DNA from 3 places in the Cryobacterium sp. 10I5 genome. Region 1 is predicted to be linked to each of the others. Evidence: predicted binding sites of a transcription regulator. Region 1 holds the regulator's gene; each other region holds the start of a gene.
What was found. Region 1 encodes HspR, which represses chaperone genes until heat shock. Its sites were predicted from a motif close to AAGTTGAGTCNNNNNGACTCAACTT; they were not measured.
Positions count from the first base shown of each region.

Region 1 (4,921 bases):
GAGTTCTCAAGGATCGGACGCCTCGACTTCAGGCCCTTACGGACTTTCGCTTCGAGGCAATTCCTTATTCTTCTTTCGTGTCGTTTCGCTCGGTCCCCCGCTAAGGGAATCTGGTGAAACGCCATCAATCTCAACCAACAAATTTACGCGTTGATCGGGATTGGAAGTGGTCCCGCTTGAGGCCGGTAAGCGCTTCGGCTTTCCGAACCTGTGGGGTGACTTAGATGACTTTACGGTGAACCGTGGGGGGCCGCAACTCCCGGGCGCATCCCGGGCGTGTCGGATAGATAACACCCCTATTTCCGGCATGTTTCACGCGGCTGGAGACTGGCGGCGGACGGAGACGGTGACCGTGAACTTGGCGTTCCGACCGACCTGGTGCGTCTCCCCGACCAGGCGCGTGAGCGCCGGCCGATAGCCGAGGTGCGTGTTCCACACCGTCCAGAGCTCACCGCCGGGCCGGAGCACCCGCGCGGCGTCGGCGAAGAGCTTGAGCGCGATGCCGGCATGCACGGAGGATCCGATGTGGAACGGCGGGTTCAACAGGATCAACTCGCTCGAGGCATCCGCCTGGGACCCGAGCGCGTCATCCCGCACAACCGTTACCCGGTCGGCGAGGCCGTTGGCGATCATGGTGGCCCTGGCGGATGCAACGGCAGCGGCCGACTGGTCGCTCGCGATGACCCGGAGTCCGGGTCGACGCTGCGCGAGCGCGGCCGCGAGTACTCCCGTGCCGCAGCCAAGGTCGATCGCGCGAACGGCATCCGGTTTCATCCGGTCGAGGAACTCGAGCAGGTACCGGGTGCCGATGTCGATGGTGGTGCCGGCGAAGGCGGCGCCATGGGCGCACACGTTCAGCCCCAGGTCTTCGTGCCTGCTGACGTGCGGCCAGGCTGGGATCGCGGGCTCGGACGCTCGGATGGGGCCGGTGGCACGCAGCACCCGGGACTTCTGCCGGGCCGGGGAGACCTGGAGCCGCTCGAAGTGGCGCGCGAAGACCTCGTTCATGGCCGGGGTCATGTGCTTGAGACGCCCACCGGCGACAACGACGACCGCGGGATCGGCGAAACGCGCGATCGCGTCGGCGACCTCGTCGAGAGCGGCGAGGCTGCGAGGCAGCTGGAGGAGAACGAGGGTGGCGCCGGACAAAAGCTCCTCGCCCAGCGGAAAGGAGCGGTACCGGTCGGCCAGACCGAGCTTGTCGGCATTCAGGTCCAGGGCGGCCTCGCCCGAGAGTGCGTCCTGGTGCACGCGGATGCCGGTGGCCCCGAAGAGCGCAGCGGCGCCGAGGGTGAGAGCGCCATATCGGTCCTCAATGACGACGAGCCGTTCAGTGGGAAGGCTCGCCGCCGCCTCGTCGAGGATCAGGCGGTCGCTCGCGTCGACGGCGAAGAGGTTGGAGGCTTCGACGTCGGGGAAACGCCGGAGCGCGGCGAAGTCGAACGCGGCGGGGTCGAATGCCGGAATTTCGGGCGCCACGGGATCAGAGATCATCGAGCGGGCGCCAGATGACAACCTGGTTGGCGCGGCGGGTGCGGGTGCCCGCGCGCATCGAGATGACCTCACCGGCCGGGCCGGCCGCGAAGACGCGGCGGCCCGGACGGTTCAGCAGTTCATCGGCGAGTGCCGACTCGAGTTCGTGCAAGCGCGATTCGAGCCGGCGCACGTGGTCCTCGAGCGCGATGATCCGCCGGATGCCCTCGAGGCTCACGCCTTCGGCACCGAGCTCCGCGATCTCGCGCAGTTTCACCACGTCACGCATCGAGTAGCGGCGAGACCGGCCCGGGGTGCGGTCCGGGCTCACCAATCCCAGGCGATCGTACTGTCGCAGCGTCTGCGGGTGCATGCCCGCAAGCTCTGCGGCAGTCGAGATGACGAACACCCGGGAGTTCTCGTCCACCGTCAGTCTCTCGCTCTCGCGAGCAGCTCGTCACGCGGGTTCTCGTCCGGGAGAGCCGCGGCGAAAGCAGTGAGCTTTTCCTCGGCTTCCTTGGACAGGTGCGACGGCACCGCGACCTGGACCTCGGCGAGCAAGTCGCCGGTGCCCTTAGGGGTCACGACACCGCGGCCCTTGACCCGCAGGACCCGTCCGCTCGGCGTGCCGGGGGCGATGCGCAGTTTGACCGGCGCCCCGCCCAGGGTCGGCACCTCGATCGTCGCGCCGAGTGCGGCCTCGACGAACGTCACGGGCACGTGCAGCCTGAGGTTCAGGCCGTCACGCTCGAAAACGGCGTGCTTGCGCACGGTCACGGTGAGGACGATGTCGCCGGCCTCGCCGCCGTCCGGGCTGTGCTGGCCCTGGCCGCGGAGCTTGATCTTCTGCCCGTCGGCGACGCCCGCGGGAATCCTGACTTTGATGGCCCGGCCGTCCTGCGTCTGCAGGGTGATCTGGTCACCGTGGGTCGCGGTGATGAAGTCGACGGTCGTCGATGCAACCACGTCCCGCCCGCGGGTCGGCCCGCCATAACCACGGAATCCTCCCGTGGACGATCCGAACCCGCCTCCACCGCCGCCCCGGCCGAACATGCCGCCGAGCAGGTCGTCAAACCCGCCCTGCTGCTGATAGGAGTAGCCCTGTTGCCGGGCACCCCCACCGAACATGCCGCCGAAGACGTCGTCGAAGCCGCCGCCCTGCTGGGAACCCCCGCCACCGGGGGCGGTGAAGCGTGCTCCACCGCCCATGGCCCGCACAGCGTCGTATTCCTTCCGCTGTGCGGGGTCGCCGATCACCGAGTGTGCCTCGCTGATTTCCTTGAACTTCGCTTCCGCCGCAGGATTGCCCGGATTCGAGTCCGGGTGATACTTGCGGGCGAGCTTGCGATAGGCCTTCTTGAGGTCGGCCGGCGTCACGTCTTTCGAGACGCCGAGGACCTTGTAAAAGTCTTTGTCGAACCAGTCCTGGCTAGCCATCGCTCGGTACCTGGACTACGACCTTGGCAACACGCAGAAGCGTCGAGCCCAGGAAATAGCCGGTCTCGACCACCTCGCCGACTGTGTCGACCGTCACATCGGCCGTGGGCATCTGGAAGATGGCCTCGTGCATTGTGGGATCGAACGGTTCGCCGACCGTGCCGAACGGCTTCACGCCAAGGCGCTCCACGCTCGTGCGCAGTTTGGCTGCGATGGTGCTGAATGCGGAGTCTGCGACGAGGTCGCCGTGCTTCTCGGCACGGTCCAGGTCGTCGAGCACCGGGATCAGGCCCTTGACGACGTCCACGGTCACGCGCTCACGCTCGATCTCGCGGTTCGCCTCGGTGCGCTTGCGGTAGTTCGCGTATTCGGCGGTGACCCGCTTGAGGTCGGCCAGGTGTTCGCTCGTCGGCTCTGCGACTTCCCGGCTGGCGGCGTCCAGGATGTCCTGGACCGTCAGCTCGTCTTCCTCGATACCCTCAGCGGATGCCGCGGCCTCGGAGTCAGCGGAGGCCTCTGCTGCTGCAGACTCATCCGCAACAACGGGCTCCACCTCCTCGTCGGACGGCTCGTTCTTCGGGCCCTTGTCCTTGGCCATTACTTCTTGGTTTCTTCCTCGTCGTCGACAACCTCGGCGTCAACCACATCTTCGTCGGACTTGCCCGCGTCAGCGGTCGGTTCGCCGGATTCGGTGGGGGGCGTCGCGGCATCCGCCTGGCTCGACTTGTAGATGGCCTCGCCGATCTTGCCCTGGCTCTCGTTGAGCTTGTCGTACGCGGTCTTCACCGCGGCCTCGTCGTCTCCGGCGAGCGCAGACTTGAGTGCGTCGACGTCGGCCTGGACCTCGGTCTTGACCTCGGCCGGGAGCTTCTCGTCGTTTTCCTTGAGGAGCTTCTCGATCGAGTACGCGAGCTGCTCAGCGGTGTTGCGAGTCTCGGCGCTTTCGCGACGACGCTTGTCTTCTGCGGCGTGCTCTTCGCCCTCGCGCACCATGCGCTCGATGTCTTCCTTCGCGAGCGAGGAACCGCCCGTGATGGTCATGGACTGCTCCTTGCCGGTGCCCTTGTCCTTGGCGGACACGTGCACGATGCCGTTGGCGTCGAGGTCGAACGTGACCTCGACCTGCGGGATGCCGCGCGGGGCCGGCGCGATGCCGGTCAGCTCGAAGGTGCCGAGGTTCTTGTTGTCGCGGGTGAACTCACGCTCGCCCTGGAAGACCTGGATCGCGACGGACGGCTGGTTGTCGTCTGCCGTGGTGAAGGTCTCGCTGCGCTTGGTCGGGATGGCCGTGTTGCGCTCGATGAGGCGCGTCATGATGCCGCCCTTGGTCTCGATGCCGAGGCTCAGCGGGGTGACGTCGATCAACAGGACGTCCTTGCGCTCGCCCTTCAGCACGCCGGCCTGGAGTGCGGCGCCGACGGCGACGACCTCGTCCGGGTTGACGCCCTTGTTCGGGTCCTTGCCACCGGTCTCGCTCTTGACGAGCTCGTAGACGGCGGGCATACGCGTCGAACCACCGACGAGCACGACGTGGGCGATGTCGCCCACCTTGACGCCGGCTTCACGGATGACGTCCTGGAACGGCTTCTTGGTGCGGTCGAGCAGGTCTTCGGTCATCTTCTCGAACTGGGCGCGGGTCAGCGTCTCGTCGAGGTTGGCCGGGCCGTTCTCCGTCAGGGAGAGGTACGGCAGCTGGATACTCGTGGACATGCTGCTGGAGAGTTCCTTCTTGGCCTGCTCCGCGGCTTCCTTGAGGCGCTGCTTGGCGATCTTGTCCTTGGAGACGTCGACGCCGGTGGTTTCCTTGAACTTCTTGATCAGGTAGTCGACGATGCGCTGGTCCCAGTCGTCGCCGCCCAGGCGGTTGTCGCCGGCGGTCGAACGCACCTGGATGGTCGAGAAGTCGTCGTCCTTGCCCACCTCGAGGAGGGAGACGTCGAACGTTCCGCCGCCGAGGTCGAAGACCAGGATGAGCTCGTCTTCCTTGCCCTTGTCGAGGCCGTACGCGAGG
Region 1 covers NZ_JASJVI010000007.1:57-4,977, forward strand. The annotation lists gene QN350_RS03895 (class I SAM-dependent methyltransferase) at 313-1,494, opposite strand; gene QN350_RS03900 (heat shock protein transcriptional repressor HspR) at 1,484-1,900, opposite strand; gene QN350_RS03905 (DnaJ C-terminal domain-containing protein) at 1,903-2,910, opposite strand; gene QN350_RS03910 (nucleotide exchange factor GrpE) at 2,903-3,508, opposite strand; gene dnaK (molecular chaperone DnaK) at 3,508-4,921, opposite strand, start outside.

Region 2 (4,921 bases), on a different contig from region 1:
ACGATCGCCCAGAAGGTCGAGGAAGTCGGCCTCGACGTCTTCGCACTCGGTGAGCACCACAACCCGCCCTTCGTGCCCTCGAGCCCGACCACCATGCTCGGCTACATCGCGGCCAAGACCGAGCGCATCATCCTCTCCACGGCGACGACCCTGATCACGACGAGTGACCCGGTCAAGATCGCCGAAGACTTCGCCATGCTGCAGCACGTCGCCGACGGCCGGGTCGACCTCACCCTCGGCCGCGGCAACACCGGCCCGGTCTACCCGTGGTTCGGCCAGGACATCCGCCAGGGCATTCCGCTCGCGCTCGAGAACTACGCGCTCCTGCGCCGGCTCTGGACCGAGGAATTCGTGGACTGGGAGGGCCAGTTCCGCACCCCGCTACAGGGCTTCCAGTCGACGCCCCGCCCCCTCGACGGGGTCGCGCCGTTCGTCTGGCACGGCAGCATCCGCACCCCCGAGATCGCCGAGCAGGCCGCGTTCTACGGCGACGGGTTCTTCGCCAACCACATCTTCTGGCCGGCCTCGCACACGGCGAAGATGGTCGGCTTCTACCGCCAGCGCTTCGAGCACTACGGCCACGGCACCGCAGAGCAGGCGATCGTCGGACTCGGCGGCCAGGTCTTCATGAGCAAGAACTCGCAGGACGCCGTGAAGCAGTTCCGCCCGTACTTCGACAACGCTCCCGTCTACGGCCATGGCCCGAGCCTCGAGGAGTTCACCTCGCAGACGCCGCTCACCGTCGGCAGCCCGCAGGAAGTCATCGACCGCACCCTCGAGTTCCGGGACTATGTGGGCGACTACCAGCGCCAGCTGTTCCTGATGGACCACGCCGGACTCCCGCTCAAGACCGTGCTCGAGCAGCTCGATCTGCTCGGTGAAGAGGTCGTGCCCGTGCTGCGCCGCGAGTTCGCGAAGAACCGCCCGGCCACGGTACCGGATGCCCCCACCCACGCGTCGCTGGTCGCTGCGGCTGCCGCAGCTGCCACGGCACCCGTCGGCTCTCCGATCACGGTGGCCTGACCATGACCGAACGCACCCGTACCATCGCCGTCGTCACCGCGGGCCTCAGCCAGCCGTCCTCCACGAGGATGCTCGCCGACCGTCTCGCGGAGGCGACCTCCGCCCGCCTGACCGAGAAGGGCATCCCCACCGAGGTCAGGATCTTCGAACTGCGCGATGTCGCCCTCGACGTGATGAACAACATGCTCACCGGGTTCCCGAGCCCGAAGCTCGACGCGGTGATCGAAGCCGTGACCGGTGCGGATGGACTCATCGCGGTCACGCCGATCTTCACGACCAGCGCGAGCGGACTGTTCAAATCGTTCTTCGACGTCATCGACAACCGTTCGCTGACCGACATGCCCACGGTCATCGCGGCGACGGCGGGCACCGCGCGCCATTCCCTGGCCCTCGACTACGCCATCCGCCCGATGTTCACCTACCTGCACGCCGTCGTCGCCACCACCGCGGTGTTCGCGGCTGCGGAGGACTGGGGAAGCGGCGCGGACACGGTCAAGACGCTGCCCGACCGCATCGACAGGGCGGCCGGGGAGCTTGCGGCGCTCATCGCCGCCTCCGACCGCTCCAGCTCCGTGCGCGACCCGTTCACGATCGACGCATCCTTCAGCCCGACCGGTGGCTTCCAGCCCTCGATCTGACCCGTTCCCTGCGAGAATGGGGGAATGCCCGCACCCACCGCTCTCCCCGCTGACCCCGAGCTGCTCGCGCAACTCCTGCTCGCCCGTCGCGCCACCGCATTCTTCGCGCACGAGCTCAACGGGCTGTCGAACGTTGACCTCGACGGGGATTCGCTGCTGCCCGGCTGGAGCCGTCGTCACGTGGTCGCGCACGTCGCGTACAACGCGAGGGGCATGGTCCGGCTCGTGACCTGGGCGCGCACCGACGTCGAAACGCCGATGTACGCCTCGAACGAGGCCCGCGACAGCGACATCGCCGCCGGGGCGGAGCTCGACCGCGATGCCCTGCGAACCCTGTTCGACGTCGCGACCATCCAGCTGGACGCCGCGTGGCGCCGGCTCACGCCCGAGACGTGGAGCCACCCGGTCCGGACTCCGAGCGGCCGCGAGATTCCCGTGTCCGAGACCGTGTGGATGCGCAACCAGGAACTCTGGGTGCACACGGTCGACCTCGCGACCGGCGCCGCCTTCGACGACGTGCCGGTCGAGGTGCTCGACCGGCTGCTCGCCGAGATCACCTCGGCGTGGGCTGCGCGGGGCGACGGGGGAGATCTTGTGCTCTCGGTCACCGGAGCCCAGCCCGAGCGCAGGTTCGGCGACCTCCGTTCCGAGCATCCCGTCGTCGTGTCCGGCAGCGTCGCTGGCCTCGTGAAGTGGGCGACCGGGCGGGGCGGTTCGGACGTGACCTCGAGCACCGGGACTCCGGCCGACCCGCCGCGGTGGCTCTGAGCCGCCTGAACGCCCGCGTCGCGTGGGAGACTGGGAGCCGAAGCAACGGGGGCAGAGTGTGGACGATCCGCGCGCGAACATGCAGGACAACCGACTGATCGCCCTCGGCGCACCGCGCGCGGACTGGACGAAGACACCCGGGCGTTCGCTGGGATTCTGGATCACCCTCGCCGGCTTCGCCCTCGCGCTCGTGGTCCCGTTCTGGGGAGTCATCGCCGTCTTCGTCGGGTTCGCGTACTCGCTGCGCGCCGTCAGGGTCATGCCCGCAGGCGTCCACGGCCGTAGCCTGGTCCTGTGCGCCCTCGGCATCGCGGCAGTGACCGTCGTCGTCGTCGTGGCCCGCGGCATCCTCGGGATCTGACTCCGTTCGCCGACCGCGTAACCGGACGTTTCCCAGCCTGGGGCGGGAATGAAACGAACGGCCCGACGTTGAGTTGAGTCAACAGCACTCAAGTTTGAACATCAGGAGGTCTCGTGCCTACATTCTTCGGCCCCGCCGATTCCGGCAACGGTTCGTTCGACGAGTTCATCGCCCGTTACCTGCAGGGCCAGCAGGGCGCAGCACCGGCAGGACGACCGATCGACATCACCCGGCTGCTCAGCCGCCGCACCCATGAGGTGCTCGCCGAGGCCGCCCAGTACGCCGTCGACCACGGGCACTCCCACGTCGACGTCCTGCACATCCTCCGGGTCCTCGTCCTGCGCGAACCCGCCGCCCAAGCGATCCGGAATGCCGGCGCAGACCCCGCTGCCCTCGCCCTGGCCGCCGAGCAGCGCCTGCCGGAACGTTCCGACCCGACCGGGGACGCGACGCCAGGCCTCACCCCGTCTGCCCAGCGCGCCCTCCTCGACGCGCACCAGATCGCGCGCGCCTTCGGGTCGACGTACATCGACCCCGAGCATCTCTTCTTCGCCTTCGTGGTGAACGAGGACTCCCCGGCCGGCCAGATTCTCGCCTCGGCTGGCATCACCCAGGAATCCCTGCAGGCGGGCGCGCGCGAGCCGCAGTCGGATGCAGCGGGCGGGGCCCCTGGCCAGGCATCAGCCCAGGCCTCCGCGTCCGAGACGCCCACGCTCGACACCTACGGCACCGACCTCACGGCCCTGGCCCGCGACGGGAAGCTCGACCCCGTGATCGGCCGTGCAGACGAGATCGAGCAGACGATCGAGATCCTCTCCCGGCGCACCAAGAACAACCCGGTGCTGATCGGCGAGGCGGGCGTCGGCAAGACCGCCGTCGTCGAGGGACTGGCGCAGGCCATCGTCGCGGGAACGGTGCCGGAGCAACTGCGCGGCAAGCGCGTCGTGGCACTCGACCTCGCGGCGATGGTCGCAGGAACCCGGTACCGCGGCGACTTCGAAGAACGCCTCGGCAAGGCCATGGACGAGATCAGCGCCCACAGCGGCGAGCTCGTGATCTTCATCGATGAGCTCCACACCGTCGTCGGCGCCGGCGGATCCGACGACGGCGGCATGGACGCCGGGAACATCCTCAAGCCCAGGCTCGCGCGCGGCGAACTGCACGTGATCGGTGCCACGACGCTCAAGGAATACCGCAAGGTCGAGAAGGACCCGGCCCTCGAACGCCGTTTCCAGACCGTGCGGGTCGGTGAGCCGAGCATCGACGACGCGGTCAGCATCCTCGCGGGGCTGCGCGGCCGTTACGAAGAGCACCACGGCGTGCGCTACACCGACGAGGCGCTGCGTGCCGCCGTCGAGCTCTCCGCCCGGTACGTGCCAGACCACTTCCTGCCGGACAAGGCCATCGACCTGATCGACCAGGCCGGCGCCCGGCTGCGCCTGACCCTCGGCTCACTGCCCGACCGTGACGCCCTCGAGGCCCTGCGTGCGCGCGTGGTGACACTCGAGGAGGCCAAGAGCGCGGCCGTCCTCACCGAGCAGTACGAAGAGGCCTCCCGGCTGCGCGACGAAATCGAGGCGGTGCAGTCGCAGCTGGCGCGCGAGGACGACCCCACGCAGGCGCTGGCGGTGGAGGCCGTCGTCGGAGAGGCCGAGATCGCCGGCGTCATCGCCCGCGCGACCGGCATCCCCGTCGCGCGCCTCACCGCGGACGACCGGTCCCGCCTCGGCCTGCTCGAGGCCGAGCTGCACGGGCGCGTCGTCGGCCAGGACGACGCCGTCGAGCTCATCGCCAAGGCGGTACGCCGCAACCGCACCGGGATGAACGATGCGGGCCGGCCGGTGGGGAGCTTCCTGTTCCTCGGGCCGACGGGCGTCGGCAAGACCGAACTCGCGAAGGCACTCGCCGAATCCCTGTTCGGCGACGAACACGCGATGGTGCGCTTCGACATGAGCGAGTTCGGCGAACGCCACACCGTGAGCCGGCTCGTCGGGTCCCCTCCCGGCTACGTCGGCTACGACGAGGCCGGGCAGCTGACCGAGCGCGTGCGCAGGAACCCGTACTCGGTGATCCTGCTCGACGAGATCGAGAAGGCCCACCCCGACGTGTTCAACCTGCTGTTGCAGGTGCT
Region 2 covers NZ_JASJVI010000006.1:3,977-8,897, reverse strand. The annotation lists gene QN350_RS03465 (LLM class flavin-dependent oxidoreductase) at 1-1,023, shown strand, start outside; gene QN350_RS03460 (FMN reductase) at 1,026-1,661, shown strand; gene QN350_RS03455 (maleylpyruvate isomerase family mycothiol-dependent enzyme) at 1,686-2,429, shown strand; gene QN350_RS03450 (hypothetical protein) at 2,488-2,790, shown strand; gene QN350_RS03445 (ATP-dependent Clp protease ATP-binding subunit) at 2,904-4,921, shown strand, end outside.
Region 2: the regulator HspR is predicted to act here: its motif matches at 2,861-2,885, upstream of QN350_RS03445 (ATP-dependent Clp protease ATP-binding subunit).

Region 3 (4,921 bases), on a different contig from region 1:
TCGATAGCCTCGACGGCGGACTCCACGTTTTCGCCGACGGCGACCTCGGTCGTGATGGTGCCCGGTGCAGGCGAACGCGAGGTGAAGTACTCGAGCACCGATTCCAGGTGCGCCGTGCTCTCTGCGGATCGCGCCGCCTCCAGGGCGGGTGTCGTCTCGCCATGCTGGGTGCGCCGGGCGTCGACCTCGACGAGGGTGAGGAAGCGCACATCAACGCGGAAGTCCTGGGTGAACGCCAGCAGAGAATCGAGGAGCGTCGACCAGCCGGGCCGGGTACCGATCGCGCACGTGATCCGGGAGAGCCGTTCCGGGGCCTGATACCCGTGTGGCGCGAGGGCGACGGGCACGGGCGAGGCGTGCAGGAGGGCGTTCGCGACACTGCCGATCGTGTAGCGGCCCCGGATGCCGTGGCGCGAGGCTCCGACGACGATCCGGTCGGAGTCGAATTCCGAGACGGCCCTCAGCAACCCGTCGGAGACCGCATCCGCCCAGATCAGGTGCGTCGTGGCCACGACGTCGGCCGGCACCCGTGCCGCGGCCTCAGCGAGCCACTCGAGGCCCTGCTGCTCGAGGAGTGCCTCGAAGTCGGAGCCCGAGGAGCGCAGACGCGAGGGCGCGACGGTCGAGTGCGGCAGCACGAGGCACACCCGCAACTCGGCGCCGGTCAGCCGGGCGAGGGTCACCCCGAGTTCGATGGCGTCATTGCCTCGATCGGTCGCTTCGTAGGCGACGACGTAGTTCGCTGTCCTGGTCACGTTGGATCTCCTTGGGCTCTCGGTGAAATGTCGGTGGTGCGGGTCTGTGCGCTTCGGGGCCAGCGCTGCTCGGTGCTACTCGGTGTCGCTCAGTGCTCGTCGTGATGCCCGTGCCCGTGTGCGTGTCCTGAGGCACCCGGTTCCACGTCGAGGGAGGGGTTGCGGTCGAAGAAGCCGACCGGCTTGAGCCAGAACGACACGGTGTCGGCCGGCATGACCGGCCACTCCTCCGGGCGCGTGATGTGGTGGATGCCGAAGACGTACCAGAGCACGATGTCGGCGTTCCGAACCGGGCGCCCGGCGAGGGTCCACTCGGGCAGGCCGTGGTCGACCGCGCTCTGGTTGACGAACTCGCCGCATGGCCAGCGCTGCAGGTCGTCGGCCGGGGTGACCCACACCGTGTGCCCGATCACCTGGGACCGCTGGAACACCGGCGAAGCGGGGTCGAAGAACGACGGGATGGCACCGCCCGGAACGAGCTTGTATGACACCGGGGTACCGAGGCCGTTCGACGTCTTCTCGTTCACGACCTTCCAGCTGCGCTGGGTCGCCCAGTCGTAGTCGTCGAAGCCCTCGGTCTCGAGGGGCGTGTTCCGCTGGGTGAGGGCGAGGCCGAGTGGATTGGCTTCGTCGATCGGCTCGACGTGCGTCTCGGAGCGGAACACCGTGTTCTCGGGCCCGTCGATGTCGAGGTCCATCCGGGCGACGATGAAGTGCTGGTGGAAGGGGGCGTATGTGCGGGTGTCCACGAGGGTGCCGTTCGGGTGCGGCTGGCCCGGGTCGAGGCTGGTGACGACCATGATCCCGGTCGCGCGCACTTCGCACTCCATGTTGCCGTCCTGGTAGAAGCGCCAGTAGACGAGGTATTCGTAGTTCGCGACGGTGACGTGGAAGGAGACGACGAGGCGCCGCATCCGCCGCACCTCCGATCCGCCGTCGTGGTCGACGTGCTTCCAGAGCACCGCGTTGTCTTCTTCGTGGATGCAGATGGCGTTGGGGATCGAGTACGGTTCACCGGCGCTGTTGTGCAGCACGGCGTCGAGGTAGCGGATCTCGCCGAGGCAATCGCAGCCCAGTTCGAGCGAGGTGGTCATGAAGCCCAGGCCCCACTCGCCGATGTCGAAGGCCGTGCGCCGGAAATGGTCGACGCTCGGATCCCGGTAGGGCACGACCATTTCTGCGAAGGAGAGCCGGTTGGCGATCGGGCGCACCCGCTCGCCGTCCCGGTAACTCACCTCGTGCAGCGTCATGCCCTCCCGGTAGTTGAAGCCGACCCGCAGCGACCAGTTCTGCCACTCGACCCGGTGGCCGGTGACGGTGAAGCTCGGCCCCTCCGCCTGCACGATGTCGAGCGGCTTCAGCGGAGGACGCCGGCTCAGGTCCCGGATGCGGGGCGGAACGAGATGCGGCACGTATTCGCCCATCACGGCCGGGCGGTCGACCTCGAACGAGTCCTCGACGTCGAGGAGTTCCATCGTGTTGACATCGATCACGAAGTGCAGTCCGCTCACGGGTCCGGCGTACGGATTGGCGCCCGCCTGCGCACGCACCCAGACATCGGACCAGCCGATCCTCCTGCCCCGGAATCGCTCCGGGATGACGGCGTCGCCGTAGGTCCAGGTGTCGATGAAGACGTTGGCGAGATCGGTGATGCCCCGGCGGGCGAGGGCGGCGACCACGTCCGGGTGCGCGCGCAGGGCGGCATCCGCTTCGTCCCATTCGTCGACCGTGAAGTTGGCCTGGACGCCGGGCACCGCGCTCCAGTTGAGCAGGGCGTCGGCGCTGAGGGAGACGATTGCGACCCATGTGCTGTTCTCGGCCCGGTTCAGCACCACGAGCCGGGCGAGGCGCTCGGGGACCGCCCCTGCACCATCGAAGGCGGCCCTGGCGTGCCGGCTTGGCTCGACGAGTTCGATCGACGCGAAGCGCCAGCCAGGTCCGACACCGCGCTCGCGGGCGAGGATTGCCGCGGCCGCGGTGAATTCGCCCGCCGTCAGCGGGTCGAGGGGATGGAAGGTCATCGGGGCTCCTCGTCTTCGAAGGCATGTTGCCGCGGCGCTGTTGCCCGGCACCGTTTGCGGTCATTATGGCACCGGTACCGCCGATCGCGAGCGCTGGCGTCGGCCTCCGGCTGCCTCTAAAATTGAGCCGATGCGACTCAGCTTTGCCCGTCGGTGGCCGTCGCACGAGAGAGAGGATCTTCCCATGCAAGCAGGCCAGCAGCCGCCCCAGGAAGAGGCGAAGTCTGCACTCGAGAAGTACGGCGTGAACCTCACAGAGATCGCGAAAAGCGGCAAGCTCGACCCCGTGATCGGGCGGGACGCCGAGATCCGCCGGGTGAGCCAGGTGCTCACCCGCCGCACCAAGAACAACCCGGTTCTGATCGGAGAACCCGGCGTCGGGAAGACCGCCGTGGTCGAGGGCCTCGCCCAGCGGATCGTGGCCGGCGACGTGGCCGACTCGCTCAAGGGCAAGCAGCTCGTCGCGCTCGACCTCGCCGCCCTCGTGGCCGGGGCGAAGTATCGCGGCGAGTTCGAGGAGCGGCTGAAGGCTGTGCTCAAGGAGATCAACGACGCCGAGGGCCAGATCATCACTTTCGTCGACGAACTGCACACCCTGATGGGCGCGGGCGGAGGGGAGGGCTCGGTCGCGGCATCCAACATGCTCAAGCCGATGCTCGCCCGCGGCGAGCTGCGCCTGATCGGTGCGACGACGCTCAACGAGTACCGTGAGTTCATCGAGAAGGACGCCGCCCTCGAACGGCGCTTCCAGCCGGTGCTCGTCGACGAGCCGAGTGTCGAGGACACCGTCGCGATCCTCCGCGGCCTCAAGGAGCGCTACGAGGCCCACCACAAGGTGTCGATAGCGGATGCCGCGCTCGTCGCGGCCGCGTCGCTCTCGAACCGGTACATCACCGCCCGGCAGCTGCCGGACAAGGCGATCGACCTCATCGACGAGGCCGCGAGCCGGCTGCGGATGGAGATCGACTCCGCACCCGTCGAGATCGACGAGCTGCGCCGCAGCGTCGACCGGCTCAAGCTCGAGGAACTCGCCCTCAAGAAGGAGAAGGACGACGCCTCCCGCCAGCGGCTCGAGAAGCTGCGCGCCGACCTGCTCGAACGTGAGGACACCCTGAAGGGGCTCCAGGCCCGCTGGGACAAGGAACGCGCCTCGCTCAACCGGGTCGGCGAGCTGAAGACCCGACTCGACACCGCGCGGAGTGAATCGGAGCGGGCGCAACGCGAGGGCAACCTCGAGCGCGCCTCCCGGCTGCTCTACGGCGACATCCCCGTGATGGAACGCGAGCTCGCCGCTGCCGAGCAGGCCGAGTCCGACGGACCCCGGATGGTCAACGACCAGGTCACCGCCGAGGACATCGCCGCGGTGGTCGCCATGTGGACGGGCATTCCGGTCGGGCGCCTGCTGCAGGGCGAGACCGAGAAGCTGCTCAATCTCGAGGGCGAACTCGCGCACCGGCTGATCGGGCAGAAGCGCGCCGTGCGCGCTGTCGCCGACGCGGTGCGCCGCAGCCGGGCCGGCATCTCCGACCCGGACCGGCCGACCGGCTCGTTCCTCTTCCTCGGCCCGACCGGCGTGGGCAAGACCGAGCTCGCCAAGGCGCTCGCCGAGTTCCTCTTCGATGACGAGAAAGCCATGGTCCGCATCGACATGAGCGAGTACGGCGAGAAGTTCTCGGTGTCCCGCCTGGTCGGCGCTCCTCCCGGCTACATCGGATACGAGCAGGGTGGGCAGCTCACCGAGGCGGTGCGCCGGCGCCCGTATTCGGTGATCCTGTTCGACGAAGTGGAGAAGGCGCATCCGGAGATCTTCGACGTGCTGCTGCAGGTGCTCGACGACGGGCGCCTCACCGACGGCCAGGGCCGCACGGTGGACTTCCGCAACACCATCCTCGTGCTGACCTCGAACCTCGGCTCGGCGTTCCTGATCGACCCCACCCTCAGCACCGAGCAGAAGGAGGAAGCCGTGCAACTGCTCGTACGGCAGACCTTCAATCCGGAGTTCGTGAACCGGCTCGATGACATCGTCGTCTTCCAGTCGCTCTCGATGGAGGACCTCGGCCAGATCGTGGAACTCATGATCGACCGGCTCGAGAAGCGCCTCGTGGAGCGCCGCCTCGAACTGGCCGTGACCCCGAGGGCCCGCAC
Region 3 covers NZ_JASJVI010000095.1:1,432-6,352, reverse strand. The annotation lists gene QN350_RS16930 (universal stress protein) at 1-755, opposite strand, end outside; gene QN350_RS16925 (primary-amine oxidase) at 845-2,776, opposite strand; gene QN350_RS16920 (ATP-dependent Clp protease ATP-binding subunit) at 2,961-4,921, shown strand, end outside.
Region 3: the regulator HspR is predicted to act here: its motif matches at 2,896-2,920, upstream of QN350_RS16920 (ATP-dependent Clp protease ATP-binding subunit).